One region of the Pseudoxanthomonas sp. JBR18 genome, then DNA from elsewhere that is predicted to be linked to it. Evidence: predicted binding sites of a transcription regulator. Region 1 holds the regulator's gene; the other holds the start of a gene.
The links. The regulator FliA, encoded in region 1, starts transcription of late flagellar genes. The targets are predictions, from matches to a motif close to TAAAGTTTNNCNNNCNNNGGCCGATAA.
Positions count from the first base shown of each region.

Region 2: a site for FliA is predicted at 10,293-10,319, ahead of PJ250_RS19020 (methyl-accepting chemotaxis protein). Genes of this name have one in related genera too.

Region 1 is NZ_CP116339.1:3,682,560-3,698,483, reverse strand. It holds gene flhA (flagellar biosynthesis protein FlhA) at 1-494, shown strand, start outside; gene flhF (flagellar biosynthesis GTPase FlhF) at 665-2,332, shown strand; gene PJ250_RS16745 (MinD/ParA family ATP-binding protein) at 2,319-3,203, shown strand; gene PJ250_RS16740 (RNA polymerase sigma factor FliA) at 3,200-3,949, shown strand; gene cheY (chemotaxis response regulator CheY) at 3,968-4,360, shown strand; gene PJ250_RS16730 (protein phosphatase CheZ) at 4,360-4,968, shown strand; gene PJ250_RS16725 (chemotaxis protein CheA) at 4,972-6,585, shown strand; gene PJ250_RS16720 (glycosyltransferase family 2 protein) at 6,729-7,577, opposite strand; gene PJ250_RS16715 (glycosyltransferase family 2 protein) at 7,574-8,503, opposite strand; gene PJ250_RS16710 (UDP-glucuronic acid decarboxylase family protein) at 8,500-9,441, opposite strand; gene PJ250_RS16705 (O-antigen ligase family protein) at 9,484-10,695, opposite strand; gene PJ250_RS16700 (flagellar motor protein) at 11,099-11,839, shown strand; gene motD (flagellar motor protein MotD) at 11,849-12,784, shown strand; gene PJ250_RS16690 (ParA family protein) at 12,784-13,566, shown strand; gene PJ250_RS16685 (chemotaxis protein CheW) at 13,563-14,816, shown strand; gene PJ250_RS16680 (STAS domain-containing protein) at 15,049-15,357, shown strand; gene PJ250_RS16675 (response regulator) at 15,354-15,719, shown strand; gene PJ250_RS16670 (chemotaxis protein CheA) at 15,752-15,924, shown strand, end outside.
Region 2 is NZ_CP116339.1:4,237,080-4,253,003, forward strand. It holds gene PJ250_RS18990 (putative bifunctional diguanylate cyclase/phosphodiesterase) at 1-1,076, shown strand, start outside; gene PJ250_RS18995 (catalase) at 1,395-3,479, shown strand; gene PJ250_RS19000 (hybrid sensor histidine kinase/response regulator) at 3,555-5,381, opposite strand; gene PJ250_RS19005 (hypothetical protein) at 5,560-5,808, opposite strand; gene PJ250_RS19010 (DUF6496 domain-containing protein) at 5,885-6,403, opposite strand; gene PJ250_RS19015 (GH92 family glycosyl hydrolase) at 6,705-9,071, shown strand; gene PJ250_RS19020 (methyl-accepting chemotaxis protein) at 9,160-10,179, opposite strand; gene PJ250_RS19025 (hypothetical protein) at 10,687-11,433, opposite strand; gene PJ250_RS19030 (alpha-ketoglutarate-dependent dioxygenase AlkB) at 11,549-12,121, opposite strand; gene PJ250_RS19035 (error-prone DNA polymerase) at 12,130-15,396, opposite strand; gene PJ250_RS19040 (Y-family DNA polymerase) at 15,393-15,924, opposite strand, start outside.

The sequences.
Region 1 (15,924 bases):
CCCCCAAGGCGCTGCCGCTGTCGGTGGTGGTGCGCGTGCTGCAGAACCTGTTGATCGAGAAGATCCCGGTGCGCCAGCTGCGCAAGATCGTCGAGGCCCTGGTCGAGCATGCCCCGCAGAGTCAGGAACCCGGCGCGCTGACCGCTGCCGTGCGCAACTCCCTGGGCCGCTTCATCGTCCAGGAAATCGCCGGCATGTCGCCGGAACTGCCGGTCTTCACCCTGGCTCCGCAATTGGAACGCGTCTTGCAAGATTCCACCCAAGGCAACGGCGCTGCGCTGGAGCCCGGATTGGCAGAGCGCTTGCATCAGAGCCTGGCCGACTGCGTCACCAAGCAGGAAGCCCGCAACGAGCCGGCGGTGGTGCTGGTCCCGGCCCAGGTCCGGGCCGCCCTGGCCCGCCTGGTCCGGCACAGCGTCCCGGCACTCTCGGTCCTGTCCTACAGCGAAGTACCAGAAGACAAACGTTTGAAATTGGTGGGGACGATCAGCTGATTGACGATCTCCCCGTGCAACTGAAAACCGGCGCCGCCACCCGGCCCGGCACGTGGAGACGACAAGACGATGACATCGGCGACGCCCTCAGCCCTCAGATCGACGCACCCTGATCACGCACCGCGCTCCACCCCGCTCCACTTCCCTTCCACCCATTCCGGTTTCCGCTCATGAAGATCAAGCGCTTCGTAGCTCCCGACATGCGCAACGCCTTGCGCATGGTCCGCGAAGAACATGGCCCTGACGCGGTGATCCTCTCCAATCGCCGCACCGAGGAAGGCATCGAGATCGTGGCCGCCAGCAACTACGACGAGGCCCTGGTCCAGCGCGCCCTGGACGCGGTGCGGCCGGAGCCGGCCAGCGCCCCGATGCCCGCCCCGACTGCGCCGGTGCCGCCGCAGGTGAGCTACTCGGCGGCCAACCCGGCCCCGCGCGTGCCCGCCGAGGCAGCCCCCAACTCGGCCATGGCCATGATGGCGGCCATCACCGAGCGTCGCCTGGGCGGCCAGCCCCGCGAGCAGGCCGCGCCTGCCCCCGCACCGACGGCCACCGTGGCTTCCCGCCCGGCCCGCCCCGTCGCGCCGGCGCCGGCTCCGCGTGTTGCCCAAGCCGAAGTCGAGTCGCCGGCCGTCCCGGTGCGCGCGCCCGCCGCGCCGCGCCCGTTCGCCGAATACATGCAGCCGGTCCAGCCCCAGGAACTGGCCGCCGCCGCGCCGGCCCCGGCCGTGGCCGCCTTCCCGCGCGATCCGGTCACCGCCCCGCCGGTGGCACCCGCCGTCCCGGCCCCCGCGCCGATCCAGGCAGCGCCCGCGGTCCAGGCCGAGCCGGCGATCATGGCCGCTGCGCCGGTCGCCACTGCCGCCCCGGCACCGGTGGCCGCCGCTCCAGTGGCCCCCCTTCCCGCCGCGCCGGTGTTCCCCAAGCCGCAGGATGACGCCCAACTCAGCCAACTCCGCGACGAGCTGGCCCTGATGCGCCAGATGATCGAGCGTGAGATGAACCGCCTCACCGACGAGCGCCTGCGCGGGTCGCCCGTGCGCGCCCAGGCCCTGGAGCTGATGGACGATTACGGCTTCGATGCCGGCCTGATCCGGGATGTGGTCATGCAGATCCCGGCCGACCTGGAGCTGCACCGCGGCCGCGGCCTGATGCTGGGCCTGTTGTCCCAGCGCCTGCCCATCGCCCACGGCGACCCGCTGGAAGAAGGCGGCGTGATCGCCCTGGTCGGCCCGACCGGCGCCGGCAAGACCACCACCATCGCCAAGCTGGCCTCGCGCTTCCTGCAGACCCATGCCGCCCGCGACATCGCCCTGGTCACCACCGACACCATCCGCGTCGGCGGCCGCGAACAACTGCACAGCTACGGCCGCCAGCTGGGCATCGCGGTGCACGAGGCCGACAGCGACGCCTCCCTGCAGCAGCTGCTGGTGCGCCTGGCCGACTACAAGCTGGTGCTGATCGACACCGCCGGCCTGGGCCAGCGCGACCGCGCCCTGGCCGCCCAGCTGAACTGGCTGCGCGCCTCGCGCACGGTCCGCTCGCTGCTGGTGCTGCCGGCCAATGCCCACTTTTCGGACCTGGACGAGGTGGTGCGCCGCTTCGCCGGGGCCGCGCCGCAGGGCGTGATCCTGACCAAGCTCGACGAGACCGGACGCTTTGGCAGCGCCCTGTCGGTGGTCGTGGATCACCGCCTCCCCATCACCTGGGTGACCGATGGACAGCACGTGCCGGACGACCTGCACCGCGCCAATGCCCCCAGCCTGGTTTTGCGCCTTGAAGATTTGCGGCGCGATGCCGATAAGCCCTGTATCCCGGAGCAGACCCATGCAGTCGCGTGACTACGCCAAGCTGACCAACGCCTTCCCCCTGTCGGCGACCCGACCCGAGCCGCTGGGCCCGGTGCGGACCATCGCCGTGACCGGTGGCAAGGGTGGTGTCGGCAAGACCAACCTGTCGGTCAACCTGTCCATGGCCCTTGCGGACATGGGCAAGCGGACCCTGCTGCTCGACGCCGACCTGGGTCTGGCCAACGTCGACGTGTTGCTGGGCCTGACGCCCCGCTACACGCTGGCCGACCTGGTCGCCGGCCGCTGCACCCTGGAAGAGTCGATCATCGACATGCCCAATGGGCTGATGGTGGTCCCGGCCGCCTCCGGCCGCCGGCACATGGCCGAGCTGGCCCCGGGCCAGCACGTCGGGCTGATCAACGTCTTCTCCGAGCTGGAGCGCGACCTGGATGTCATGGTGATCGACACCGCCGCGGGCATCACCGACAGCGTGCTGACCTTCTGTCAGGCCGCCCAGGATGCGGTGGTGGTGGTCTGTGACGAGCCGGCCTCGATCACCGACGCCTACGCCCTGATCAAGGTCCTCTCGCGCGAGCGCGGCGTGGACCGGGTGCAGATCGTGGCCAACATGGTCCGCGACCCCAACGAAGGCCGCCTGCTGTACGACAAGCTCGGCCGGGTCTGCGAGAAGTTCCTGGGCGATGTGTCACTCAACTATCTGGGCTGCGTGCCGCAGGACGACTGGCTGCGCCTGTCGGTGCAGCGCCAGCAGCCGGTGGTCAGGGCCTACCCGGCCAGCCCCTCGGCCCAGGCCATCGCCGAAATCGCCCGCCGCACCGCCCGCTGGCAGGCCCCGACCGCCCCGCGCGGCAACGTGGAGTTCTTCGTCGAGCGGATGATCCGCCCGGGGGTGGCCGCATGAGCGCCCTGGCCCAGTACCGCGCCGTCCAGCGCAACAACGACAACGACTACATCACCCAGCACGCCGACCTGGTGCGCCGCATCGCCCATCACCTGGCCGCGCGCCTGCCGGCCAGCGTGGAAATCGACGACCTGATCCAGGCCGGGATGATCGGCCTGCTGGAGGCCTCGCGCAGCTACGACGCCGACCAGGGCGCCTCGTTCGAGACCTACGCCTCGATCCGCATCCGCGGTTCGATGATCGACGAGATCCGCCGCGGCGACTGGGTGCCGCGCTCGGTGCATCGCCGCGCCCGCGACGCGGCCGCCGCGATCCGCAAGATCGAGCAGGCCACCGGCCGCGCCGCCGCCCCCAACGAGGTGGCCGCGGCGATGGACATGCCCCTGCCGGACTACATGCGCCTGATGGAAGACGCCTCGCGCGGGCACGTGCTCAGCCTGGAGTCGCGCATCGAGGACCAGGGCGAGCTGGACACCGTCGCCAAGGGCGGGCCCAATCCGCAGCAGATGCTCGAACGGCAGGAATTCGGCCGCGAGCTGGGCAAGGCCATCGCGCAGCTGCCCGAGCGCGAACAGCTGGTGCTCTCGCTCTACTACGAGCAGGAGTTGAACCTGAAGGAAATCGGTGCCGTACTGGGGGTGAGCGAATCGCGCGTCTGCCAGATCCACGGCCAGGCCACCGTGCGCCTGCGCGGTCGCCTCAAGGCATTCGAAATGGCCGATTCCGGCCTCGAAGACGAAGATTAAAGAACCTAGGAGTCAGCGGTGAACAAGAACATGCGGATTTTGATCGTGGACGATTTCTCGACGATGCGACGTATCGTCAAGAATCTGCTCGGCGATCTGGGCTTCACCAACACCGCCGAAGCCGAAGACGGCAACAGCGCCCTGGCGGCGCTGCGGGCATCGCCGTTCGATTTCGTGGTCACCGACTGGAACATGCCCGGCATGACCGGCATCGACCTGCTGCGCAACATCCGCGCCGATGACAAGTTCAAGCACCTACCGGTGCTGATGGTCACCGCCGAGGCCAAGCGCGAGCAGATCATCGAGGCGGCGCAGGCCGGCGTCAGCGGCTACATCATCAAGCCGTTCACCGCCCAGACCCTGGAAGAAAAGCTGGGCAAGATCTTCGAACGCCTGGGAGCGGCCGCCTGATGAACGCCACGACCGAGCGCGGCGCGCTCATCGAGAGCCTGCAGCGGGCCCTGGACGCGCTGGAAAGCGGCGACGAGGGCGCCTGGCGGGTGGAGATCGACACCCTGGCCGCCTGGCGCACCAAGCCGATGATGCAGGGGCTGAGCCGGCTGGCACGCGACCTGGGCCAGGCCCTGGGCGACCTGCCCACCGTGCCGAGCGAAGCCGGCGAGCTGGACGATGCCTGCTCGCGCCTGGACCACGTGGTGGCCATGACCGAACAGGCCAGCCACCGCACCCTAGACCTGGCCGAGGAATGCCGCACCCTGGCCGACCAGCTGCGCGCCGGCGGCCTGAACGCCGACCAGGGCGAAATCCTGGACCGCATCCGCCACAACCTCACCGAGATGGCCCTGGCCCAGAGCTTCCAGGACCTGACCGGACAGATCATCCGCCGCGTGGCCGGCATCGTGCGCCGTGTGCATGAAGGCTTCGGCGCGCTGGGCCTGCCTCCCAAGGAGGGATCGCCGGTGGCCAATGGCCTGGCGGGCCCTGCCCTGGCCGGCCTGGACAAGCACGGCGTGTCCCAGCACGACGCCGATGACCTGCTCTCCAACCTCGGGTTGTAAGCCATGAGCGCCGTTCCCGACGACATCGCTGCCGACTTCATCATCGAGGCCCAGGAAATCCTGGAGCGCCTGGGCGAGCAGCTGGTCGCGCTGGAACAGGCGCCCGGTGATTCGGAGCAACTCAACGCCGTGTTCCGCGGCTTCCACACGCTCAAGGGCGGCGCCGGGTTCCTGGCGATCCACCCGATGGTCGAGCTGTGCCACGCCGCCGAGGAAACCCTGGGCATGGCGCGCGCCGGCCAGACCACGCTGCAGGCGCGCCACTTCGACGCCGCCCAGCAGTCGCTGGACTACCTGAAGGACATGCTGGACGCCTTTTCCGGCGGACAGCCGCTCACGCCGGCCCCGCCGGCGCTGATCGCGCAGTTCGCGGCCGGCGACGTCCCGGCCGCGGCGCCCAGCAAACCCACGCCCGTGGCGGCGCCGGCGCCTGCCGCGCCCAAGGCCCAGGCCGCGGCGGCCAAACCGGCCGAAGCCGAGCACACCGTCCGCGTGGACACCAAGCGCCTGGATGCCATCGTCAACTTGATCGGCGAACTGGTCCTGGCCCGCAATCGCCTCAAGACCCTGCGCATCCGGCTCAAGGACGAAGAACTGGATCGCGCCGTCAGCGGCCTGGACGTGGCCACCGCGCGCCTGCAGACCGCGGTGATGCGCACCCGCATGCAGCCGGTCGGCAAGGTGTTCTCGCGCTTCCCCAAGGTGGCGCGCGATGTCGCCCGCACCCTGGAGAAGGAAGTCGAGCTGGAACTGGTCGGCGCCGACACCGAGCTGGATCGCAACCTGGTCGAGGCCCTGGCCGATCCGCTGGTCCATCTGGTGCGCAACTCCATCGACCATGGCGTCGAGGCGCCCGCCCTGCGCGAGGCCTCGGGCAAGCCGCGCAGCGGCCACGTGCGCCTGTCGGCCCAGCAGGAAGGCGACTACGTCAGCATCGAGGTGCAGGACGATGGCGCCGGCATCGATCCCGAGCGCTTGCGCGCCAAGGCCCGCGAAAAGGGCCTGATCGATCCGGAAGCCGCCGCGCGCCTGAGCACCGAGGAATGCCTGCACCTGATCTTCCTGCCGGGCTTCTCGACCAAGACCGAGGTCACCGACATTTCCGGACGCGGCGTGGGCATGGACGTGGTCCAGTCCCGCATCCGCGAACTCAGCGGCCAGATCACCATCCAGTCCGAACTGGGCCGCGGCAGCCGCTTCCTGATCCGCGTGCCGCTGACCCTGGCAATCCTGCCCACCTTGCTGGTCCAGGCTGGCGCGGACGTCTATGCTCTGCCGCTGGCCCGCGTGGTCGAGGTGCTGCACGCGCCGCAGTCCTCGCTGGGCTGGTTCGACGGCCGCGCGGTGCTTGACCGCCGCTCGCACACCCTGCCGCTGGTGGACCTGCGCCAGTGGCTGGGCCTGGATGCCCCAAGCTGCCCGCTGCTGACCGTGGTGGTACTGCAGGCTGGCGAATCCCGCGTCGGCCTGGTCGTCGACCAGGTCCGCGGCCGCGAGGAAGTGGTCATCAAGCCGCTGCCGCGTTCCCTGCGAGGCCTGCCCGGCTATGCCGGTGCCACCCTCATCGGCGACGGCCGCCTGGCCCTGATCCTGGACGTGGACGGCCTGCGGAGCTGATCCGAACCCTCAAGCGGCCCCGCATCTCAGCGAGGCCGCGACCCGTCGTGAATAGTCCATCCCGCGCCGCTTTGACGCGCATGACAGCGTTCTTCGGTGCCCTGCTGGCCATCGACGTTATCTCGTGGCGCCTGGGGCCCGTCTCATGCGCGGTCTGAAGCATCACCGTCGCCGAGCTCGACCAAGTGATCGGCAATGCCTCGCTCGCACCAGACCAGGCCCTCCTGCTGGGTGGCGCGGAACAGGCGGTTGTTGGGCAGGCGCATATCGTCCACGTCTGGCTGTGCCCGGGAACGGTGCTCCAGGTGCACCGCCAGCGCAGCCCACTTCAGCGCGCGCCGGCGGATCCCGGCGTTGCCCAGCCTGGCCGCCAACTCGCGATCTTCCGCGCCGTAGCCTTCCATTCGCTCGTCAAAGCCGTTGACCTTCAGCAGGTCTTCGCGCCAGAAGCTCATGTTGCAGCTCATCACCCGGCCGCCACTGCTGCTGCGCGTCTTCCAGCGAGCCAGTAGCGGAGCGTGCCATGCGTAATGCCGACGTAGACCATCGGAGGCGGAGAAGTCGGCGGCCGACCACGGAGCGAATACAGGCGATTGGCCGTCCAAGAGGCGCGCGGTTGCGGTATCGGTGGCCTTGATCCGCCCTCCCTGGAGGAAAAACCCAGGTTCGGCAAAGGCCAGGTGATCAGCGACGAATGCAGGGTGCAGCAGCATGTCACCATCGATGAGAATGATGTAATTTCCGCATGCGGCCGCGATGCCGCGGTTGCGCGCACGAGCGGCGCGAAAGCCCAGATCGTCCTGCCACAGATAGCGCAACGGCACGGGGAAGCTGCGGGCGCTTTCGGCCACCAGCGCCGAAGTGTCGTCGCCTGAGCCATCGTCGGTCACAATCACCTCGTCCGGCAGCCGGCGCTGGCCCGCTACGCTGTCCAGCACGCGCGCCAACGCCTGCGGCCAGTTGTACACTGGGATGATCAGGGAGACCCTCATCCCCGGCGTCGCCCCTTTAGTCCACGTCGCAGGATCGCCAGCGCACGCTCGACACGCTTCCACCAGGGCGCGCTGCCGCGCAGCGCGATCCTGGCATAGTGACTGGCGTGCACCCAGTCAGTCTGGGGCCGTGACTGGAACTCCATTTTGACCAGATCCAGTGCCAGCACATCCAGCCGCATGCGCTGCGCATAGAGGTTGATCAAACTGCGCGAGCGGAACTTGGCGGCAAACTGACCGGCCCTGGCCTGGTCGTGCCACCAGCCATTGCCGCCATGGATGCGATAATCGACCTGACCGGTCGGCAGATAGTACTTGCGCGCGCCCAGCACGCTGGCCCCGAACACCAAGGCGTTGTCGGCCGAGATGCGCCAATGCGCGACCACCTCCGCCGGCAGCGTCAATACCTCTTGGGCCAGCGTGCGCCGCATCGCCAGAGCCGAGGTCGGTGCGCCATGCCAGTAGCCGGTTACCCAGGTGCTCAACGCAGTGTAGCCCAGGTCCAGTGCCTGATCGGCATACCCTTGGCGACCCTGCTCATTGCCGATCAGGCATACATCAGAGAACACGAAGTCCACGTCGGGGCGATGTCCTATAAGACCGACGATGCTGCTCAGATAGTCCGCGCCCCAGCGGTCGTCGGCATCGAGGAAACACACCCATTCACCCTGGACCTGCGCCAGACCACGCACAAAAGCGGACAGTTGTCCGCCGTTGACACCCGGCAACAGCTTCACCCGTGCGTCCTCGCCGTAACGTTCGCGCAACAGTTCCAACGAACCGTCGGTAGAGCCATCATCCACCACGATCACTTCCAACGGCAGATGATGCTGCGCCAGCGCGCTGTCCACTGCCTCGCAGACGAAGTGGCCATAGTTGTAGTTGGTGACAACCACCGAGACGCACGGGGTTTGAGCCTGACTCATGCGTGGAGCAGCTCGCGGAAGTAGGCAATCGTGTGCCTGAGCCCATCATCTAACGGAACCGTGGGCTGCCAGCCACCCAGCGCCTCGCGCGCCAGGGCAATATCCGGCTGCCGCTGGCGCGGATCGTCCGAGGGCAATGACTGGAACAACAGGCGCGAGCGGCCTCCGACCAGGCTGACCACCTTCTCGGCCAGTTCGCGGATCGTGAACTGGCTCGGATTGCCGATATTGGCCGGGCCGGTGAACTCCGGACCCGTTTCCATCGTGCGGACCATCGCCTCGATCAGGTCATCGACATAGCAGAAGCTGCGGGTCTGGCTGCCATCGCCGTAGATGGTGATGTCTTCGCCGCGCAACGCTTGCACGATGAAATTACTGACCACCCGCCCGTCGTTGGGCTGCATGCGCGGGCCGTAGGGGTTGAAGATGCGCACCACCTTGATGTCCAGCGCATGTTGCCGGTGGTAGTCGAAACAGAGGGTTTCGGCGCAGCGTTTGCCCTCGTCGTGGCAACTACGCACGCCGATCGGGTTGACCCGGCCCCAATAGCTTTCCTCCTGCGGATGGATCTCCGGGTCACCATAGACCTCGCTCGTCGACGCCTGCGGAATCCGCGCGCCGCGGCGCTTGGCCAGACCCAGCATATTGATAGCGCCATGAACCGAAGTCTTGGTGGTCTGCACCGGGTCGTTCTGGTAGTGCACAGGCGAAGCCGGGCAGGCCGGATTGAAGAGGCGATCGACCTCCACATAAAGCGGAAAAGTCACATCGTGTCGCATCAACTCGAAATAGGGGTTGCCGATTAGATGCGCGATGTTGCGCTTGGAACCGGTGTAGAAATTATCGACGCATAACAGGTCATGCCCGTCCTGCAGCAGCCGGTCGCACAAGCTTGAGCACAAGAATCCGGCTCCGCCGGTCACCAATGTTCTGCTCATGACAGTCGATCTAGATCCGATGCCAGCGAAATGGCGGCCAGTTTACTGCACGTCTCGCCGTGACCAATCCGGCGGGCGCGATCGATCGACCAACCCAAGCGCGAGTGCCACGGGCAACCAGATCAACAACCAACCCGGTCGTGGGCTGTCGAGCAGCTGGGGCATGTCGAATTGCAGGGCAACCGTAGCGAACAACCACAGCGACAACATCAACCGACCGCGCCAGTCCCTGCGATGGCGCCATCCTTGCCACGTCACCGCCACCCAGAGCGAAACTAATAAGGTCAAGCCTGGCAAACCCAGCTGGATCGCTGCCTGCGTGAAAAGATTGTGGCTATGAGTGAAAGATTCCCGCCCGACGTGCAGGAGGAAATCGCTTCCCAGGCCCTGACCGCCCAGGGGATGGTGTCCGACCAGACTCATCGCCTGCTGGAATATCTGCGGCCGGAACGAGACGCCACGCTGCAGAAGGATCGGAAGCGCCGCCAGGCTAGCTGGCACAACCAGCACTGCCGCAGTCAGCGCGACCCAGCGGCTGCGTCGGCCGGGGGTCCACAGGGGAGCCAGCAGCACACTGGCCAGCAAGGCCGCCCATATGCTGCGAGACTGGGTCAGCGCGATGAACACCAGTAGCGCCGCTACGGCGATGCCACGCAACCACTGCCACACCCCGCCCTTCCGGCCCAGCGGCACCTGTGCTAACCACAGACAGGCCACACCCATGTACGCGGCCGCATAGTTCGGAGTCCCTACCACCCCCGCGGCGGCGATGCGCGCACCCTCGCCCGCATGCGGCATGCCCAGAATGAACCGGATGCTGTAGAACAACGCACAGCCGCCGATCAAGAGACCACTCAAAAGCAGCAGGCGCTTCTCAGCCACCCCGCTCTGTCCCGCCCAGGCGCGCCATCCCAGGATGAAGAGTGTCACGGTGCAGAGTCGACCGATCTCATTGCCCGGCCGCTCGGCCTTGCCCCACACCAGGGTCAGTAGCGCCCACGCGCACAGCAGAAGATAAATCTTGAACACAGGTTGCTGCCAGGCCCGCCTCCAGACCTGCGCCCTGTCGGCCAGCACCAAAATCAACGAAGGAAGATAGAGCAACACGAACAGGCTGCGCTGGAAGCCGCGGCCCGGGTTGAAGGAGATCGCGGACGGCATCAAGGCCATCCCGACCATCAGCCAGATCAGGCCGATGCCCAACAGCGCCCGACAAACGGATCGCCAATTCAGCGGTCGGTCGCGCCTGGCCATGAGCCCGGACTTCGGCCGGCAGCCTCCGCCACCGACCTCTTGTCTCTCATCCATCAACGCGCACCCGACCTCATCAATTCAGCAAGTCTGCTCAATGACTCGTCCAATTCGGCGTGGAACCGCCACGACTGCAGGTCTGTGCTGAGCGGAACGGGGCGGTGCGTATTGAGGGGCTCACAGGCTCATTTCGGCGGGTTGATCGGCTGACGCATCTCGATTTTAAGGAATAATCGACGAGATTGTGTGGACCAATGCCGGGCGCTTCCGGGCTTGCTCGCGATTCGCTTGCACCTAGCGGACGGCGCCGCGGCGGCATGAGCCCCAGCGCCGGTTTTCCGACGCTCGCGCACGCTCGGCCTGGCTTGCGTATCAAGTCAGCGCGCATGGTGCCGATACCGTCTGCATGGATAAGCTCAGTCTCACCGGCCTGCTGCTGGCGATCGCGTCGCTGGTGGGGGGAAGCATTCTCAAGGGCGCGGGGATCGCCGCGCTCTGGTCGCCGGCCGCCTTTGTCATCGTGATCGTCGGGACCGTGGCGGCCATCCTGGTGCATACCCCGCCGGCGGTGTTCCGGCGGGCCTTCAAGATCGCCCGCTGGGTGATCCAGCCGCCGGCCAACAACCGCGACGCACTGCTCGGCCAGATCGTGGAGTGGAGCAACACCGCGCGCCGCAGCGGCCTGCTGGGCCTGGAAGACCAGGTCGGCGGCCAGGCCGATCCGTTCGTGCGCAAGGGCCTGCAGATGCTGGTGGACGGGGTCGAGCCCGAGGCCATCCGGCACATGCTGGAGATCGACCTGGAGGGCCAGGAGCATTGCGACCTGGCCGCCGCCAAGGTGTTCGAGGGCATGGGCATCTATGCGCCCACGCTGGGCATCATCGGCGCGGTGCTGGGCCTGATCGCGGTCATGAAGAATCTGGCCGACCCCAGCATGCTCGGCCACGGCATCGCCGCCGCCTTCACCGCGACGATCTACGGCATCGCCTCGGCCAACCTGCTGTTCCTGCCGATGGCCAACAAGCTCAAGAGCGTGATCCAGCACAGCAGCGGCGAGCGGGAAATGCTCATCGAGGGGCTGATCGCCATCGCCCAGGGCGAGAACCCGCGCAACATCGAGGCCAAATTGGCCGGGTTCTTGCATTAGGTCCTGCATATGGCCCGCAAGCGCTCCCACGAAGAACACGCCAACCACGAGGCATGGGCCATTCCCTATGCCGACCTAATGACGTTGCTGCTGGCCTTCTTCGTGGTCATGTATGCGCTGTCCACGGTCAACGAGGCCAAGTACCGGGTCATGGCCGATGCCATGCGCACCGCGTTCGGCGGCCAGCCGCACACCATGGCCCCGGTGCAGGTGGGCGACCAGGCGCTGCAGGGCTCCGGCGGCGAGCGTCCCACCCCGATCAAGTCCAGCCCGCCGCTCTCGGTGCCTGATCCCAATCGCCTGTCCAGCAGCCGTACCACGCCGGTGTCCCTGCGCGACAGCGGCCAGATGGATCGCGCCCAGCGCCAGCTCGATGCGGTGGCCAGCCGGCTCAGCCACGCCCTGTCGCCACTGATTAATAAAAAGCTCATCACCGTGCGTCGCTCGGAGCTGTGGATCGAAGTGGAGATCAACAGCGACATCCTGTTCGGCGCCGGCTCGGCCACGCTGGGCCACGACGCGCGCCAGACCCTTGACGCATTGGCCGCGGTCCTCAGCGACGCGCCCAACGGCGTGCGCGTGGAAGGCTATACCGACAACACCCCCATCGCCACGGCTCAGTTCCCCTCCAACTGGGAATTGTCGGCCGCCCGCGCGGCCACGGTGGTGCACCTGTTCGCCGACCAGGGCGTGGACCCGGCGCGCCTGTCGATGATCGGCTATGGCCAGTTCCGCCCGCGCGCGGACAACGCCACCCCCGCCGGCCGCAACGCCAACCGCCGCGTGTTGCTGGTGATCCTGGCCGATGGCGGTGCCTCGGTGCAGGATCCGGCGCCCCAGCCGGTCCTGGCGACCGGCGCGCCGGCCACCCCTACCCCCGTCGACGCCGCACCCGCATCCCGGGCGCCGGCCGTCGTCCCTGCTGCAATTGAAGGAGTGAACTGATGCGCATCTGGGCCATTGCCAACCAGAAGGGCGGCGTCGGCAAGACCACGACCACCCTCGCGCTCGGGCGCGGTTTGGCCCTTCAGGGCCAGCGCGTGCTGCTGATCGACCTGGACCCGCACGCCTCACTGACGCGGGCCTTCGACATTCCGCTCGACCCACCGCCGGCCGGCGTGGTGGAACTGTTCGGCACCCCGCCGGCGGACCTGACCACGCTTGCGCACCACAGCGAGATCGAACACCTGGACTACGTATGCGGGCAGACCGCCCTGGCCACGCTGGAGCGCCGCAGCGCCAACCAGCCCGGCCTGGGTCTGGCCCTGCAGCAGGCGCTGACCCGCCACGCAGGCCAGCACGACTACGTGCTGCTGGACTGCCCCCCCACCCTGGGGCTGCTGATGATCAATGCGCTGGCCGCCGCCGACCGGGTGATCATCCCCACCCAGGCCGAGCCCCTGGCCCTGCATGGCCTGACCAGCATGGTGCGCACCGTGGACATGGTGGAGCGCTCGCGCCGCCGACCCCTGCCCCAGTCGATCCTGCCGACCCTGTTTGACCGCCGCACCCGTGCTGGCCACGACACCCTGCGCCAGATGCAGGACACCTACGGCGAGCGGGTCTGGACCGAGGCCGTCCCGGTCGATACCCGCATCTGCAACATCAGGTCCCTGACCGTGCCGGTGGTCTCCAACGCCCAGCCCAGCCGTGGCCAGGCCGCCTACGAACGCGCTCTTGCCTGGCTGCTGGCCAGCAGTGCCGTGGCCATGGAGGAAGCGGCATGAGCACGCCAGGCGTCATCGACGACTATCTGGAAGGCCTGCTGCACGACCTGGCCGCGCCGGAGACGCCGGCGCCTGTCGCGGCGGTCGCCGCACCCGCACCGGTCGCTCCGTTGCACGAGGACGTGGCCGCCTCGGTCCTGGCCGAGGCCGAGGCCGAAGCCGATCCGGCCCTGGCCGCGATCATGGCCACCCCCGCCACACCGATGCCGACCGGCCCCTCGCCCGAGGACATTGCCGCCTCGGTCCTGGCCGAGGCCGAAACCGATCCGGCGCTGGCCGCGATCATGGCCGCGCCCGCCACGCGGGTGCCGACCGGTCCTTCGCCCGAAGACATCGCCGCCTCTATCCTGGCCGAGGCCGAATCCGATCCGGCCTTGGCCGCGATCATGGCCGCTCCCGCCGCGCGGGTGCCGGCTGGCCCCTCGCCCGAAGACATTGCCGCCTCGATCCTGGCCGAAGCCGAATCCGATCCGGCGCTGGCCGCGATTATGGCGGCACCCGCCGCGCGGGCGCCGGCCGGCCCCTCGGCGGACGACATCGCCGCCTCCATCCTGGCCGAAGCCGAGTCCGATCCGGCCCTGGCCGCGATCATGGCTGCGCCCGCCGCATCGGCGCCGGCCGGCCCCTCGGCGGACGACATCGCCGCCTCGATCCTGGCCGAGGCCGAATCCGATCCGGCGCTGGCCGCGATCATGGCCGCACCGGCCGCCCGTGCGACGCCTCCCCAGCCCCAGGCGGCGCATGCCAACGTGCCGTCCAACCTGCAATCTTTCCTGCCGCCCTCCCAGCCGCTGGAAAGCGCCAACACCCCGCACCGCCGCGCCCGCGACCGCAGCTCGCGCTGGCTGCGCCTGCGCTGCGGCAGCCAGGCCTATGCGCTGGAACTGCTGAAGGTGCAGGAGGTCGTCCTGCCCGCGCCGCTGCTGGCCCTGCGCGGCACGGGTCCCTCGGTGCTGGGCATCATGAACCTGCGCGGCCAGGTGGTCCCGGTCATCGATCTAGGGCTGCACCTGGGCGCCAGCCCGATCGAAAGCGACGCGCAGACGCGCATCGTGGTGCTGGAGGAAAACGGCGAGACCCTGGGCCTGCGTGTGTCGGCCGTGGAAGATGTCACCAGCCTCACCGAGAACCAGATCGAGCCGCCGGACAACGCGCGCATCTGCCGAATTTCCAACCACCTGTTCCGCGGCGTCGCGCGCCTGGCTCAGCGCCCCATGATCCTGCTCGACGCCGAACGCCTGCTGCACTGAGCGCCTCCCGGCGTGCCCGCGCGACCCGCGCCGACCCCACGGCGGCTTCACTGCGCGCCGCGCCAGCGCCGTCACGCAAGCCGCGCGCGTGCCAATCCGCAACCCCGACGCCTGCGCGCCCCATTCAGCGAGCGTCTGTCTTCAAACCGGCCCGGCCGGCGGACGAATCCGACGCTAAAGGTTCTTCCAATCCGGCCGCTACAGCGTGAGAACCATTTCGTGCGGAGCAACGATGAGCACAGTCCAACTCGGTGAGGATCTCGGCATCGAGACCAGTGCCGACCTCAAACAGATGCTGGCACCGCTCCTGTCCCAGGATGCGGCGGTGAACCTGGGCGCCGGCGATGTCCGTCGCATCCACACCGCTTCGGTCCAGGTGCTGTGCGCCTTCTTCGATGCCCGCCGCAAGGAAGGCCGGCCCACGGCTTTCGAAACCTGTAACGACACGCTCCGCGACGCGGCGCGACTGCTGGGGGTCAGCGACACGCTCGGCCTGCCGGCCACCCCCGACAAACTGGAATCTGTGGAGAACGCGGCATGAGCGCACGCATCTTGGTAGTGGACGATTCGGCGTCGATGCGCCAGATGGTCAGCTTTGCACTGACCTCGGCCGGCTTTGCCGTCGAAGAGGCCGAAGACGGCGCGGTGGCGCTGGGCCGGGCCAAGGGCTCGCGCTTCAACGCGGTGGTCACCGACGTCAACATGCCCAACATGGACGGCATCTCGCTGATCCGTGAGCTGCGCCAGCTGGCCGACTACAAGTTCACGCCGATGCTGATGCTCACCACCGAATCGGCGGCCGACAAGAAGTCCGAAGGCAAGGCCGCCGGCGCCACCGGCTGGCTGGTCAAGCCGTTCAACCCCGAACAGCTGGTCGCCACCGTCCAGAAAGTCCTGGGCTGACCCCTCCCTTCTTCCGAACCGGATCTCGCGCCATGAGCATGGACCTTCAGCGTTTCCACGCCACCTTCTTCGAGGAAAGCCGCGAAGGCCTGGACGCCATGGAAGCCGGCCTGCTGTCGCTTGAACAGGGCAACCGCGATGCGGAGGTCATCAACTCGATCTTCCGCGCGGCGCACTCGATCAAGGGCGGCGCGGCCACCTTCGG
Region 2 (15,924 bases), 550 kb from region 1:
CCGTCGCACGCCTGGGCGGAGACGAGTTCGTCGTGCTCACCGAGATCGAAGCACCGGAGGACGCGGCCACCATCGCCCACAAGCTGATGGAACTGGCGACCCTGCCGATGGAGGTGGACAAGACCGAAGTCGCGGTCTCGGCCAGCATCGGCGTGGCGATCTACCCTGAAGACGGCCGTCGCGCGCAGGACCTGCTAGCCAACGCCGATGCCGCCATGTACGCGGTCAAGGAACGCGGCCGCAACGGCTACCAGCTGTTCGAGCCGGCCATGAACCGGGGCGCGCACGAGCGCATCGCCCTGACCCAGGACCTGCGCCGCGCGATCGGGCGCGGCGAGCTGTTCCTGGACTATCAGCCCAAGGTCCAGGCCCCGGCTGGCCCGGTGATGGGCGTCGAGGCGCTGGTGCGTTGGCGCCACCCGGCGCGCGGCCTGATCATGCCCAACGACTTCATTCCGCTGGCCGAACGCAGCGGCCTGATCATCGAGCTGGGGCGCTGGGTCCTGGACGAGGCCTGTCGACAGATGTCGGAGTGGCGCGCCGAGGGGTATGCGCTGGGCAGCGTGTCGGTGAACCTGTCGCCTACGCAGTTCCGCTCCGACCTGCTCTACCACGACGTCAAGGCTACGCTGGCCCGCCACGCGCTGCCCGCCGCGTCCCTGGTGCTGGAGATCACCGAGTCGATGGCCATGCATGACCCGCAGACCAGCCTGGAGATCCTGCGCAAACTTTCCGACCTTGGCGTGAGCATCTCCATCGATGACTTCGGCACCGGCTACTCCAGCCTGATGTATCTGAAGAAGCTGCCGGCCAGTGAACTCAAGATCGACCGTGGCTTCGTGCGCGACCTGATACCTGGCAGCGACGACGAAGCCATCGTCTCGGCCATCGTCGCGCTGGGCCGTACCCTGGGCCTGCAGGTGATCGCCGAGGGCGTGGAAACCGCCGAACAGCAGGCGCTGCTGACCCAGTTGGGCTGCACCTCGCTGCAAGGCTATCTGCTGGGTCGCCCGGGCCAGCCGGGCATCGTGCGTACTGGCTTCGAAAGACAAACGGTCCAACTGCGTCGCGGTTGAGCCCCGCAGGGCTCGCCATGTGCCGACGGAGGGTCGGACCATGGCTGCGCACCATGGAAGGTGGCGCGCGAGCGGCATGGCGAATGCATCGGTGGCGTGAAGCGCGAGCGGCAACGGCGTCCGGTCTTATGCCAATGCCGCAGCCGGCTCGTGAACTGCCGGTGCAACGCCAAGCGGCATGACGACCTCGTCACGCCCCGCGAAACCGAAACCGACACGATGCGTGAAGACCGTCGCGCGAAAGCTCGACGAACCATTGACGCCCGCGCTCCCAGCATCGGGGGTCCTGCCTTCATCATCCCCCGGAGTTCCTACCCCATGGCCGATCGCAAGCAAGCCTCCAAGCCCGCCGCCCCGCCCTCCAACGATCAAGCCGGCCAGGGTGGCGAGCTCCACCAGCCCGCGGGCGGCACGCATCCGGCATTGACCACCAACCAGGGCATTCCGGTCAGCGACAACCAGAATTCCCTGCGCGCCGGCCCCAAGGGACCGACGCTGCTGGAAGACTTCGTTCTGCGCGAGAAGATCACCCACTTCGACCACGAGCGCATTCCCGAGCGCATCGTGCATGCACGCGGCACCGCGGTGCATGGCTATTTCCAGCTGACCAAGTCGCTGTCCAAGTACACCACCGCCAAGATCCTGACCGAGGTCGGCGAGAAGACCCCGGTCTTCACCCGCTTCTCGACGGTGGCCGGCGGCGCCGGTTCGGTCGATACCCCGCGCGACGTGCGCGGCTTTGCGGTGAAGTTCTATACCAAGGAGGGTAACTGGGACCTGGTGGGCAACAACATCCCGGTGTTCTTCATCCAGGACGCGATCAAGTTCCCCGACCTGATCCACGCAGTGAAGATGGAGCCGGACCGTGGGTTCCCACAGTCGGCCACCGCACACGACACCTTCTGGGACTACATGTCGCTCACCCCCGAGGCCATGCACATGGTGATGTGGGCGATGAGCGACCGCACCCTCCCGCGCTCACTGCGCATGATCGAGGGGTTCGGCATCCACACCTTCCGCCTGCTCGACGCACAGGGCAAGAGCACCTTCGTCAAATTCCATTGGCGGCCCAAGCTGGGGCTGCAGTCGCATGTGTGGGACGAGGCGGTGAAGGTCGCCGGCGCGGACCCGGATTTCCTGCGCCGCGACATGTTCGAGGCCATCAGCGCTGGCGACTTCCCCGAGTGGGAGCTGGGCGTGCAGCTGTTTACCGAAGAGCAGGCCGAGCAGTTCCCGTTCGACCACCTGGACTCCACCAAGATCATCCCCGAGGAAACCATCCCGCTGCAGATCATCGGCAAGATGGTCCTGGACCGCTGGCCGGACAACTTCTTTGCCGAAACCGAGCAGGTCGCCTACTGCCCGGCCAACATCGTGCCCGGCATCGACTTCTCCAACGACCCGCTGCTGCAGGGCCGGTTGTTCTCCTACCTGGATACGCAGCTCTCGCGCCTGGGCTCGCCCAACTTTCACCAGATCCCGGTCAACGCGCCCAAGTGTCCGTTCCACAACAATCAGCGCGATGGCCACATGCAGATGGGCACGCCCAAGGGCCGCGTCGCCTACGAGCCGTCCTCGCTGCAGGACGACAGCCCGCGCGAGACGCCGGCTGGCTTCACCAGCCACGCCACGGTGGATGATGGCGCCAAGGGTCGCGTGCGTGCTGAAAGCTTTGCCGACCACTACAGCCAGGCGCGCCTGTTCTATCGCAGCCAGACCAAGCCCGAACAGGCGCATATGGCCTCTGCCCTGGTCTTCGAGCTGTCCAAGGTCGAGACCCCGCATGTGCGCGCGGCGATCGTGGGCCACCTGCGCCACATCGATGCCGATCTGGCCCAGCGCGTGGCCGATGGCCTGGGCATGGACACGCTGCCTGAAGCGCCCAGCACCACCACCGAGGTTGTGGACATGGCGCCGTCACCGGCGATCCAGCTCATCGGCAAGATGAAGGACACCCTCAAGGGACGCAGTGTCGGCATCCTGGTCGACGATGGCTCGGACGCGGCCACGGTCAAGGCGCTGTCCAAGGCGATCGAGGACGCCGGTGCCATGGCCAAGCTGGTGGCGCCCAAGCTGGGCGTGAAGCTGTCCGATGGCAAGAAGCTCACCGCCTTTGGCCAGCTGGCGGGCACGCCGTCCTTCATGTTCGACGCGGTGGCCATCGTGCTCACCCCCGAGGCCGGCAAGAAGGCGTCCAAGGACAGTGCGGCGATCGACTTTGCCAGCAATGCCTGGGCGCACCTGAAGGCCATCGCCAGCGACGCCGGCGCCGCGCCGCTGCTCAAGGCCGCCAACGTCGGCAAGGACGCTGGCATCATCGATGCGTCCGATGCCAAGGCCTTCATCGCTGCGGCCAAGACCCGGCAGTGGGCGCGCGAACCCAAGCTGCGCATGCTGGCCTGAGCCAGCGCAACGGGTCTTCCGTCAGCAAACACAGGCAGGCCGCCCTCTCCGGGCGGCCTGCCTGCTCTTAGAGGTTCAGCGGCGCAGCGCCATGACCACGTCCAAGGCCTCGCGCAGCTTGGCCGCGGTGACCGGCTTGACCAGGTGATGGTCGAAGCCCGCGGCCCGGGTTTTCTCGCGATCTTCCTCCGCTCCCCAGCCGGTCAGGGCGACGATGCGCAGGTCCTGTCCATCGGGGCGCTGGCGCAGGCGCCGACAGACCTCGTGCCCATCCAGTCCCGGCATCCCGATGTCGGTAAACACCACGGCCGGATGCCCGGCCGCGACTGCGTCCAGGCCTGCCAGGCCTTCGTAGCAGGTCACCACCTGATGTCCCAGCGCCTGCAGCACCATGGAGATCGAGTCGGCCGCGTCGCGGTTGTCATCGATGACCACCAGCGTCAGCACGCTGGGGGCCGCCTTGGCCTGGGCATCGGCGGACGGCAGCGGCGTCCCGCTCGCGGCGTCGAGCGGGAGCTGGATGGTGAAGCAGCTTCCCTTCCCCAGCCCATCGCTATGGGCTTCGATGTGTCCCTGGTGCATCTCCACCAGTTCACGGGCCAAGGCCATGCCAACGCCCAGTCCGCCCAGGGTCGCGTCCCGACCGTTGTCGGCCTGCGCGAACAGCTCGAAGATCGTCTCCAGTTGGCTGGCTTCCATCCCTAGCCCCTGGTCGCGCACACGCAGGTGCGCCTTGTCCTTGTGTTCCAACAGCGAGAGCCAGACACGTCCGCCTTCGGAACTGAACTTGACCGCATTGGCCAGCAGGTTGCCCAGCACCTGGGCCAGGCGTGTGGGATCGATCCTGACCCACACCGGGCCGTCGGGCAGCACGCATTCCAAGGTGAGCCCGTGCTGAAGGTAATGCGGGCGGAAGGCTTCGGCCACTTCGCGGACCAACTGCACCAGATCGCGCCGCTCCAGGCGCAGGATGACTTTGCCCAGGGTGATGCGGTTGATGTCCAGCAGGTCGTCGAGCAGCTCCGTCATCTGCGCGATCTGGCGCTCCATCATGGGCGTGGCCGGATGACTGGATACGCCATGGCTACCGAGTTTCATGGCTTGCAAGCCACTGGTGATGGTCGCCATGGGATTGCGCAGTTCATGGGCCAACATGGCGATGAACTCGGTCTTGCGCCGTCCTTCCTCGCGCAGCGCGTCCTCGGCCCGCTTGCGCTGGGTGATGTCGCTGAACAACACGCCGACCTGACCACAGCCTGGCGCACCGACCGGAAAGGCATGGACGTCGTAGTAAAAGCCCAGCGCCGACGCCCCATGCTCGAACCGCTCTGGCACACCAAGGCGTGCGATCCGCCCGTAGGTTTCGAACCAGTGCGCCTCATGCGCCGGCGCGATTTCGCGCATGCGCCGACCAACCGCATCGACGATGCCGGTCACGCCCTCGAAAGCGGCATTGACCTCCAGGAAGCGATAATCGACCGCCTGGTCCTGCGCGTCGAACAACACCTCGATGATGCAGAAGCCCGACTCGATCGAATCCAGCAGTTGCCGGTACTTGTCGGCGGACTGCTGCGCACGCTGGTCGTGCATGGCACGGCCGCTCACGTCATCGAGCACGCCAAGCAAGCGCATCGCGCGTCCCTGGGCGTCACGTTCGATCACCTGGACACGGTCGCGCAGCCGACGCGCCTGCCCGTTCGCAGCGCTTACCCGATATTCGATGTCCAGGGGCTGCCCCGTCCGCAGCATGCACTCGTATTCGGCACGGGCGCCGTCCACATCGTCGGGCAGCACCGCATGCCACCAGTCAGAGGGGCCAGCTGGGTCGAGGCCAAGCAACTCGTACAGATGCCCGGGCGCAGTCCGCGGAATCGCATGCGCGGCACTGGCCTCATACAGCATCCCCGTAGGGCGTCGCGCATCGAACGGTGGCGCAAGCGCCGTCGACGCTTGAGTGGTACGGATGGAAGCCAGTGTCGTGGTCCTGCCTGCAGGTCGTGCCCGTTCGCGGGAGGGTAGCGACCTTCACGCTGAGACAACGTGAACGACACGTGCTCCTATCAAGGCACTTGCCCCCGCCTCACTTCGAGGGCGTCGTCGGGCTCGGCGCGGGGTCAGGTGCGTCGGAACGCGAAGGATCCGGCGCATGGCCGCGCGGCACATGCGGCATCCCCTCGCGCGAGGCCGGTTGCGACTGCGGGTCGTTGCGCTCGTCGTTGGTGCGTTTGCCAGGCTGCTCCCCGCGCTCCAGTGGCCCTGGCATCCGCGCTTGCTCAACTGCGTTGGTCGGGCGGCTCGGGTCCTGGCTTTGGTCGATGTTGTCTTTCATATGGATCTCCATAAAGAATCGAATGAGACACAGTTGGCAGGTGATACGCCGAGGTAGACCACAGACGCGAGCGGCATCAGGCGGCATTGCGTTTGCGGGTACGCGCGGCTTTCTTGGCGGCAGCCTTGCGAACCGCTGGCCCCTTGGTCCTGGCCGCCTGCTTGGCGGCCGCAGAACGACTGGCCTGGGTCCGCTTGCTCGCGGCCTTCTTTGCCTGACGCGAGAGGGCCTGTTTGCTCGCAACCTTCTTGGCCGACGACGAGGATTTGGCCGCCGTCTTCAGCGCTTTCTTGGCGCCCTTGGATCTGGCCGGTGAGGCGCGCTTACCGGCCTTGCCCGATTTCGCGGCCTTGGTGTCCTGTGCGGCCTTGCGCTTGACGGACTTGGAGGCCGTCTTTGACGGCTTGACCTTGACCCCGTCACGGCGCGCCTTGGACAGGCCGATGGCGATGGCCTGCTGGGTGCTCTTCGCACCGTGCTTGCCCTCTCTAAGATGATCGATTTCCTCGCGGACGTATTCGCCCGCCTGGGTCGCTGGAGACTTGCCCTCGCGTCGATCCTGCGCGGCGGCCTTACGTGTGCGTTGTTCGGGCATATCGGTCCTCGTGCACGAAGTGGCGATACCAAGACATCATGCGTCGTGGCCCGGTGAGCCGAAGGTGGAGTCCATACGATTCAATGCACACGGCTGACTAACATGCAGCCAAGCCATCGCCGACCCACATGCGCGGACACCCGCCCGCTTTCCGGGTCGGCGCCTCTCGCCGCCGCCAAAGCTTGGCTAAATCGTTTTAGGTTCAGGTCTCATCCCTCGCGGCGCCTTGAACGCAGGGCTGCATGACGCGATCCAACCGTGCTAGCGTTCATTTCTCGATCACGCTTTCCGGGAATGGGCCATGCGATACCCACACCGCGCTCGCCAAGGCATGCGCGCGATTTGTAACGTTTTAGCTTGCGCAGCGCTGCTGGCGTCCGGTGCGGCCGGCGCCGCGTCGCTGACCACCGCGCAGGAACAGGCTTTCGCGGCGGTCGATCCTTTCATCGGCAGCGGCGGCGAGGGTCACACCTTTCCCGGGGCCACCCTGCCCTTCGGCATGGTCCAGCTCTCGCCCGATACGCAGATCAAGTCGCGCAAGGACGGCTATGGCTGGGCCGCCGGCTACCGCTACAGCGACCACACCATCGTCGGCTTTTCGCATACCCACTTCTCGGGATCGGGCCACTCGGACCTGGGCGACTTTTTGGTCATGCCGACCACCGGCGAACTGCAGCTCGAGCGCGGCGACGTGGACAAGCCGGGCAGCGGCTTCACCTCGCGCTTCGACCACGCCACCGAAACCGCGCAGCCGGGCTACTACGCCGTGACCCTGGCCGACTCGGGCGTGCGCGCCGAGCTGACCGCCACCGCGCGCGTGGGCCTGCACCGCTACACCTTTCCGAAGGGCAAGCCCTCGCACGTCATCCTGGACATGCGCACCAGCATGTACGACTACCCGGGCAAGGTGCTGTGGTCGCGGGTGCGCATCCGCCCGGACGGCACCATCACCGGCTTTCGCGAGACGCGTGGCTGGGCGGCCGGGCGCCAGCTGTACTTCGCCATGCGCTTCTCGCGCCCGGTAACCGCGCACACGCTCAACGACACCGAGCAGAACGTGATCTACAAGGGCTTCGCCCCGCCGGCAGCCGATGATCCGTCCAAGCGCGCGCAGATCGAAGGCCGCCAGCCGGTGGCCAGCTTCGACTTCGGCGATGGCGGCGGTCCGGTGCTGGTGAAGATGGCGATCTCGCCGGTGAGCGAGGACAACGCCGTCGCCAACCTGGAGGCCGAGGCCCCGGCGTGGGACTTCGATGGCGCACGCGCCGCCGCCAAGCAGCAATGGGCCACGGCGCTGGCCGCGGTCGACGCCCAGGGCAGCAAGCAGCAACGGACGCAGTTCTACACGGCGCTGTACCACAGCTTCCTGGGGCCAACGCTGTTCATGGACGTCGATGGCCGCTATCGCGGTCCGGACAACGCCGTGCACCAGGCCAAGGGCTGGACCAACTACTCCACCTTCTCGCTGTGGGACACCTACCGCGCCCTGCACCCGCTGCTGACCCTGGTGCAGCCGCCGCAGCACACCAACGACATCGTCAACTCACTGCTGGCTTCGCGCCGCGAGAGCCCCTACGGGATCCTGCCGGTGTGGGCATTCAACGGCCTGGAGACCTGGTGCATGATCGGCTACCACGCCGTGCCGGTGATCGCCGATGCCTACATGAAGGGCATCCGCGGCTATGACACCACCGAGGCCCTGGACGCGATGGTCGCCAGCGCCGACTATGGTCCCTACGACGGCATCGCCCAGTACCGCGAACTGGGCTATGTCCCGATCGATGAGGAAGGCGAAGCCGCGTCCAAGACGCTGGAGTACGCCTTCGACGACTGGACGATCTCCCAAGTTGCCAAGGACATGGGCAACGCCAAGGTCGCCGCCGAATTCACCCAGCGCGCCGGCAACTGGAAGAACGCCTACGACCCGGCCACCGGCTTCATGCGCGCCAGGAAGCGCGACGGCGCTTTCCGCGAACCTTTCGATCCCACCGCCAGCGGCTATGGCACCGACTACACCGAGGGCAATGCCTGGCAGTACTCCTGGTACGTGCCACAGGACGTGGCCGGCCTGGCCAAGGCCCACGGGGGCGCCGACAAGCTGCTGGGCATGCTGGACCAGGCCTTCGATGCCAAGGTCGATCCGAAGGTCTTCGAGCACATGGAGGACATCACCGGCCTGATCGGCTGGTATGCGCACGGCAACGAGCCGGGCCACCACGTGTCCTATCTGTACGCCTACGCCGGCCAACCCTGGCGCACCCAGCAGCGCTTGAAGCAGATCATGGACACCCAGTACAAGGACACGCCAGACGGCCTGGCCGGCAACGACGACCTGGGCCAGATGTCGGCCTGGTACGTGTTCACCTCACTGGGCTTCTATCCGGTTACCCCGGGCAGCAACCAGTACGTGATCGGCCGGCCGTTCCTGCCCCGGGCCACGCTCAATCTGCCCAACGGCAAACGCTTCACCGTGGTGGCCGACGCGCTGGACGCCAAGCATACCTATGTGGGCAAGGTCACGCTGGATGGCAGGCCGCTGGACCGCGCCTACGTCACCCACGAGGAGATCATGGCCGGCGGGGAGCTGCACTTCACCATGCAGGCCGAGCCCAACAAGACCTGGGCCACGGACCTGAGCAAGCTGCCTTATTCGCAATCGGCCCAATAGGCGCGCACGTCCAACGCCGAAGGGCCGCAGGTGCAGCATGCGGCCCTTCTCCCATCGGCACGCCACAGGGCATGCCGGGCGAGCGCGCCTAGAGCGACTGCAGGATCAGCGAATGCCAGCCTGTGCTGTAGGTTTCGTAGCCGGGCGAAGCGGCATGGGCGATGCAATGCACACGGCCATCGAGATCGGCCAGCACCGCGCCGCGGGCTTGCTTGAACAAGGCCTCACGGCCAGCAAAGTCGATCCGCTCCTGCAACATGCGCCCAGCCGAATCGGCCAGGACCTGCCCACGCCCGTCCACGATGCACACCCGGGTGCGAGTCCACTCCTGCGCCGACAGCGGCGTGCGCTGGACGACCGTCTGGGCCAAGGCATCCCAGCGAAACACGATGCCCAGCACACCCAGCACGCGTCCGTCGACCCGCCCGCCATCACGCACCGTGCAGGCGTACACCAGGACGCGTTCGCCGTCGGCCAGCGCGCTGGGGTGCACGTCCTGGAAGCCGAACTCCTCGCCGCTGCGTGTCCGCGAGGCCTCCTGAAACCAGGCCTGGCCGGACACGTCGCTCCCCACCGAGTCGTATTGCCGCGGTCGGCCGTTGGCCAGGACCCGGCCGTCGGTGCCGGCCAGCACCAGATCGAAATAGACCGTATACGAGTCCAGGATCTGGCCCATCCGGCGTGATGCGTGCGACAGCGCCTCGTCGCTGCGGCCCTGGCGCGCAGCGGCGACCACGGCGGCGTCGGTGGCCCACCAGCGCACGTCGCAGCTGCGCTCGTAAAGATTCCGGTCGATCAGATCGATGTTGCTCAGGGCCAGTTCGCTCAGCCGGGTCTGACGCACGCCATCGTCCAGCCGTTGCAGGGTCTGGCGCATGTCGGCGCTGGTCGTGGCAGCGACCTTGTCCAGGTCCAGGGTGGCGTCTGCGACGCGCCGGGACAATACGTCCATCTCCTGCGCGATGACACTGAAGCCGCGGCCGGCCTGACCGATACGCGCAGATTCGATTCGCGCATTCATGGCGATCACGTGGGTGGTGCGGTTGATCTCATCGATCCGCTGTAGCGAGCGTCGCAGCTGGATCAGGAGTTGATCGGAAAGGCCCACCACAGAACGGATGTGATCATCGATTCCCACCGCTGTGGGCGTGCCTGCAAGGTTCATTTGCGCTGTCGGTGGGAGGGAGGGAGGGGACAGCAAACGCAATTTCACTTGAACACTTAACGGCCGCCGATCGCGCACCTTGAGACGAACGTGCTCGGCACACGCACAGCCACTGAACTAGCTCAGCGACGACCTGCCACGGCTTGCCTCGCGGGCGTCAGCACCCGGGTCACCCGTGTGCCGCTCAGGCCACGCGCTGCGCGAACTACAGCCCCGGGATGGGGTCGTGGGGCTGGCCAGGCTGCCGCTCCGAGTCTTCCTGCTCGCGCCCGTCGTGCTCGGCAGGGACGTGGCCGGGCATGGGCACTTCGGCGTTGGGATCCATGTCGGAAGAGGGAACCGGTTGTGCAGGCTGGTTGGGCACGGCGGGAGACCTGGGCGATGGAGTTCCACACAGACTGCGCCAAGGGATGTCAGTGTCCCGCCTGCAAGGCGTGAAGCGCTGAGCGCTTACAGGCGCGGCGCGCTGGCCTGATTGAAGTTGGCCGGCAGGCTGCCGAAGGCGTCGGCCGACATCGGCGTCGCGGCCTGCTCGGCGTTGCCGCCCAGGTTCAACGCGCCCGAATGCGACTGGGCCGGAGCGGTCCACGGCTGGCCCGCCGGCTGCACCAGGGCCATCGTCGGCGCCGGCTGACGCAGCAGACGCTCGGCCCGGGACTGCAGCGCCGGACTGGAGACGAACACGAAGATCCCCGCCATCGCCAGCGCGCCGGCACTGATCGCGGCCCGCAATGGCCAAGCCGGACGTGTGGCTTCGCGCAGGCTCATGGCGCGCAGGGCCGCGCGCTCGGCATAGACGTCCACCACCGGCAATGGCTGGTCGGCAGCGGCCGGATGATCGGCCATCACCAGGTCGCCGTGGCGCAGCGCGGCCTGGTGCGCGGCGACCGTAAAGCCACCTTCGCCGATGAGAAACGCACGTTGCGCGCCCACTTCGAAACGCTCGGCCGCCAGCTGCTGGACCGCACCCTGCGCCAGCGCACCGTGGCGCCGTGCGTAAGCGTGGACCAGGACCTGCTCACGCTCCTTGGTCAGCAGCAGCGCGGTGTCCGGCGCATTGGCCGAGGCGGCTGATGCGGCAGGCAGCACTTCGACGGCGTAACCAAGCGCGCGATACGCCTTGGCCAGACGCGACGCGGCTTCGTCGGCCACGCCGCGACCGGCGCGCCGATCGCGGGAGAATGTGATGCCTTGCATGGTATGGCGCCCCTGTTCCGTAGGTCTTCGTAGAAGACCTACGGCCTGTGTAGTCAAGACTTGAGGGGTCCACAAGCAAGATCCCGTGTTGGATCACCGAACTCCCAACGGCGTCTCACTCGGGACGTGCGCGGAATACCACACTCATGCGCGGCGCCACAGCCTGGCGCGTCTTGGGAATGCCGTGTTCGTGGGTCATCTGCGAGGCATGACTCATGACCAGCAGGCTGCCCGGGGCCAGGTCCAGCGCCCAGGTGCGGCGTCTCCCTTCCCGCGCCCGGATGTGCATGCGCCGCGTGCCCCCCAGTGACAGCAGCGCGATGGGCTGGCCCGGTTGCAGCGTGTGCAGCTTGTCATGGTGCATGGCCACGCTGTCGCGGCCGTCTCGGTAGAAGTTCATGCCGACACCGGTGTACGGCGCCGGCACCCTCCCCTGCACCAGGGACAACATTTCAGCCAACGGCAGTTGCGCTGGCAGTTCATCGAGCCGATAGCCGGCACGCAGGCGCGGGACATCGACGATGCGGTCGTACATCGGCCGGCGTTCGTGCTGCCAGTGGGCGTGGTCACGCAGGGCCTCGAACCAGCGCGTGGCCGTGTCCGGATCGACGACATCCGGCCAGTAGCGCATCCCGCCCTCGGCATCGTCGAACACCGTGATCGGCGCCGGCGCGAACAGGTCGTCCATGAAGGCGTTCAATGGAAATCCCGTGACGGCAGCGACAGTTCGCCCAGCAGCTCGCTCATGTCGCGCAGATCGCCGGCGATGAGGTGTTCGACACCATCCACGCGCTCCCAGCGCCCGCGCACCGCCAGCAGCCGCGACTCCAGCAGCGCGCGCCGGCGGCGTATCGCCAGGTGCGACCAGACGATGACATTGATCATGCCGTGCTCGTCCTCCAGCGTGACGAAGATCGTGCCCTTGGCCGTGGCCGGGCGCTGGCGCTGGGTGACCAGCCCGGCCACGTGCACGCCGCTGCCGCTGGCCCGGCCCTGCAGCTCGCGCAGGCCGAGGATGCGCTGGGCGCGCATCTGCGGGCGCAGCAGCGCCATCGGATGCGCTTCCAGGCTCAGGCCCACGCTGCGGTAGTCGGCGGTGATGTCCTCGCCGATGCGCGGCGCAGGCAGGTCGATGCGGCGCTCTGCCGGGCTGCCGGGCAGCAGCGGGCGGCGCCGTTCGATCCCGGCCACCGCCCAGCGCGCGGCATTGCGGTGGCCGACCAGGGATTGCAGTGCACCGGCTTCGGCCAGGGCGGTGCGGGCCTTGTCGTCGAGTTGCGCACGCAGGCTCAGGTCCTCGACGCTGGAGAACGGTCGCTGCGCGCGCGCAGCCACGATCGCCCTGCCCGCCAGTTCGGACAGGCCGGCGACCTGGCGGAACCCCAGGCGGATGTCCGGCTGCGCCTCTGGCTCGTCCTGGCTGCGCCACGGCCGCCCACCGACGAGCGTGTTGTCCCAGTCGCTGTGCAGCACGTCCACCGGCAGCACGTGGACCGCCTCGCGCGCGGCCCTGCCGCGGCGCGCGTCCTGCACGATCTGGCTGGGCGAATAGAAACCCATCGGCTGGGCATTCAACAGCCCGCAGGCAAACGCCGCCGGCTCGTGCCGCTTCAACCAGCAGCTGGCATAGACCAGCTTGGCAAACGAGGCTGCATGGCTCTGCGGGAAGCCGTAGGAACCGAAGCCTTTGATCTGCTCAAAGATCTGGTCGATGAATTCGGACGAATAGCCCTTGCCCGCCATCAACTCACGGATGCGCACACGATGCGGCTCCATGTCCCCGCCACGCCGCCACGCCGCCATAGAGCGGCGCAGCTCATCCGCCTCATGCGGCTTGTAACCAGCATGGATCACCAGTTCCATCACCTGCTCCTGGAACAGCGGCACGCCCAGGGTCGGCCCGAGGATTTCCTCGACGCCCTGCGATGGATACGTGGGCTGCTCCAACCCCTGCCGCCGCCGCAGATAGGGATGGACCATGTCGCCCTGGATGGGGCCGGGGCGCACGATCGCCACCTCGATCACCAGGTCGTAAAACTTCGCCGGCTTGAGCCGCGGCAGCATCGCCATCTGCGCGCGCGACTCGATCTGGAACACGCCCACCGTGTCGGCCAGCTGGATCATCTGGTAGGTCGGCGCGTCTTCTTTTGGAAGGGTGGCGATCTCGTAATCGCGCCCGCGATGCACGCGCACCAGGTCCAGGGTCTTGCGGATGCAGGTCAGCATGCCCAGCGCCAGGCAGTCGACCTTGAGCATGCCCATGGTTTCCAGGTCGTCCTTTTCCCACTGGATGATGGTGCGTTCGGCCATGGCCGCGTTCTCCACCGGCACCACCGTGGACAGGGTCTGCTCGGCGATCACAAAGCCGCCCACGTGCTGGGACAGGTGCCGGGGCTTGCCCTCCAGTTGGAAGGTCAACGCCAGGATCTTGAGGATCAGCGGATTGGCGGTGTCGAAGCCGGCCTCGGTCAGGCGCTGCTCCATCGGCGTGTCGCCATTACCCCAGCCAAAGCAGTTGGCCAGCAGCGAGATCTGGTCCGGTGGCAGGCCGAAGGCCTTGGCGACATCGCGCACCGCGCTCTTGCCGCGATAGCTGATGACCGTGGCCGCCAGCGCGGCGCGGTGCCGCCCGTACTTCCGGTAGACGTACTGGATGACTTCCTCGCGCCGCTCGTGCTCGAAATCCACGTCGATGTCCGGCGGCTCGTTGCGCGCCTTGGACAAAAAGCGCGAGATCAGCAGTCGGTTCTCGTCCGGGTCCACCGCGGTGATGCCCAGCGCGTAGCACACCGCCGAATTGGCCGACGAGCCACGCCCCTGACACAGGATCTGCTGCGAGCGCGCGAAGCGCACCACATCGTGCACGGTCAGGAAGAACGCCTCGTACTTGAGCTCCTCGATCAGCGCCAGCTCTTGCTCGATGTCGCTGCGCACCTTGGCCGAAAGTTTCAACCCGCGATCGTCCCAGCGCGCGCGGATGCCGGCTTCGGTCAGTTCGCGCAGGTAGCTGGTGGCGGTGTGCCCGGCTGGCACCAGCTCGGCCGGATAGTCGTATTGCACGTCGCGCTTGAGATCGAAGCCGCTGCAGCGCCGGGCCAGCGCGACGGTGGCCTGCAGCAGTTCGGCCGGATAGATATTGCCCAGCGCCCGGCGCGAGCGCAGGTGGCGCTCGCCATTGCGGAACAGCTGCGCGCCGGCCTCGGCCAGCGGCACGGTGTGGCGGATGGCGGTCATGGTGTCCTGCAGCGCGCGGTCGCGGCGCGTGGCCATGTGCACATCGCCACTGGCCAGCGGCGTCATGCCCAGCTGTCGGGAGAGCGCCAGCAGCGTGTCCAGGCGCGCGGTGTCGTCGCATTCGCGCAGCAGCTCCACCGCCAGATAGGCGCGCTCTGCAAACACCTGGCGCAGCCATCGCGCCTCCTCTTCCCGTGGCGCATCGCCCGGCAGCCACAGCGCGAACAGCTCCGGTGCCGCTTGGCGAAACTGCGCCTCCACATCGGCGCGCGTCAGCGTGTAGCACCCCTTGGTCGCCGCGCGGCGCGCGGTGGTGATCAGCGCGCACAGCTGCGTGTAACCGGCGCGCGTTTCCACCAGCAGGACCAGGCGTGTGCCATCGACCAGGGTGAACTCGCTGCCGACGATCAGCGGCACCCCGGTGGCCTGCGCGCCCTCCCAGCCGCGCACGATGCCGGCCAGCGAACATTCGTCGGTGACGGCCAGCGCGGCGTAGCCGCAGGCCTTGGCCCGCTCGAACAGGCTTTCCGCATCCGAGGCGCCGCGCAGAAACGAAAAGTCGGACAGGCAGTGCAGCTCGGCATAGGCCGGCAGGCCATCGCCGTGCTCGCCGTGCAGCACATCGTCATTGGCGGCCTGGCGTAGGCGCTGGGCCACGCGCCAGGCGCGCGGCATGCGCCCGCCGGGCGTGTCGCGATCCACCCCGTCGATGGCGTCATCCCAGCTCATGCGAACCAGCCGTGCAGCATCCAGCCGCCCTCGCGCACGCCCGCCGGCAAGAACGCCCAGGCGCGCTGGCCCCGCGCGGTCTCCACCACGTAGTAGTCGCGCCGGGTGTCGCCGTCGTCCCACCAGCCGCTTTCCAGGCGCTCGGGGCCGGAGAGGATCTTCGGCGGGGCGTGCAGCGGCACCGGCTGCGGCAGTAGCCAGGTCGGGCGCGGCGGACGGGCGGGCGCGGCTTCGACGCCACGCGCAGGGGCATCACCGATGGCCCGGCGCCAGGCGCGTTCCGGGCGCGGATCGCCCGCCGGTTCGACCCGATACACGGCCGCATCGCCCAGGCGCGCGCGCAGGCGCTCGCGCAGCTGCGGCCAGTCCACGGCCTGCTGCGGGCGCGTATCGAACAGGTCGCGCGCGGCCGGCACGAACGGCGGCAGCTGGCGCGCCAGCAGACGCACGCCGACCACCGGGCGCGGGATCGACACCCGCTCCAGCCGGTTGCGGGCCAGCTCGAACAGCATCGCCTGGTCGCGCTCG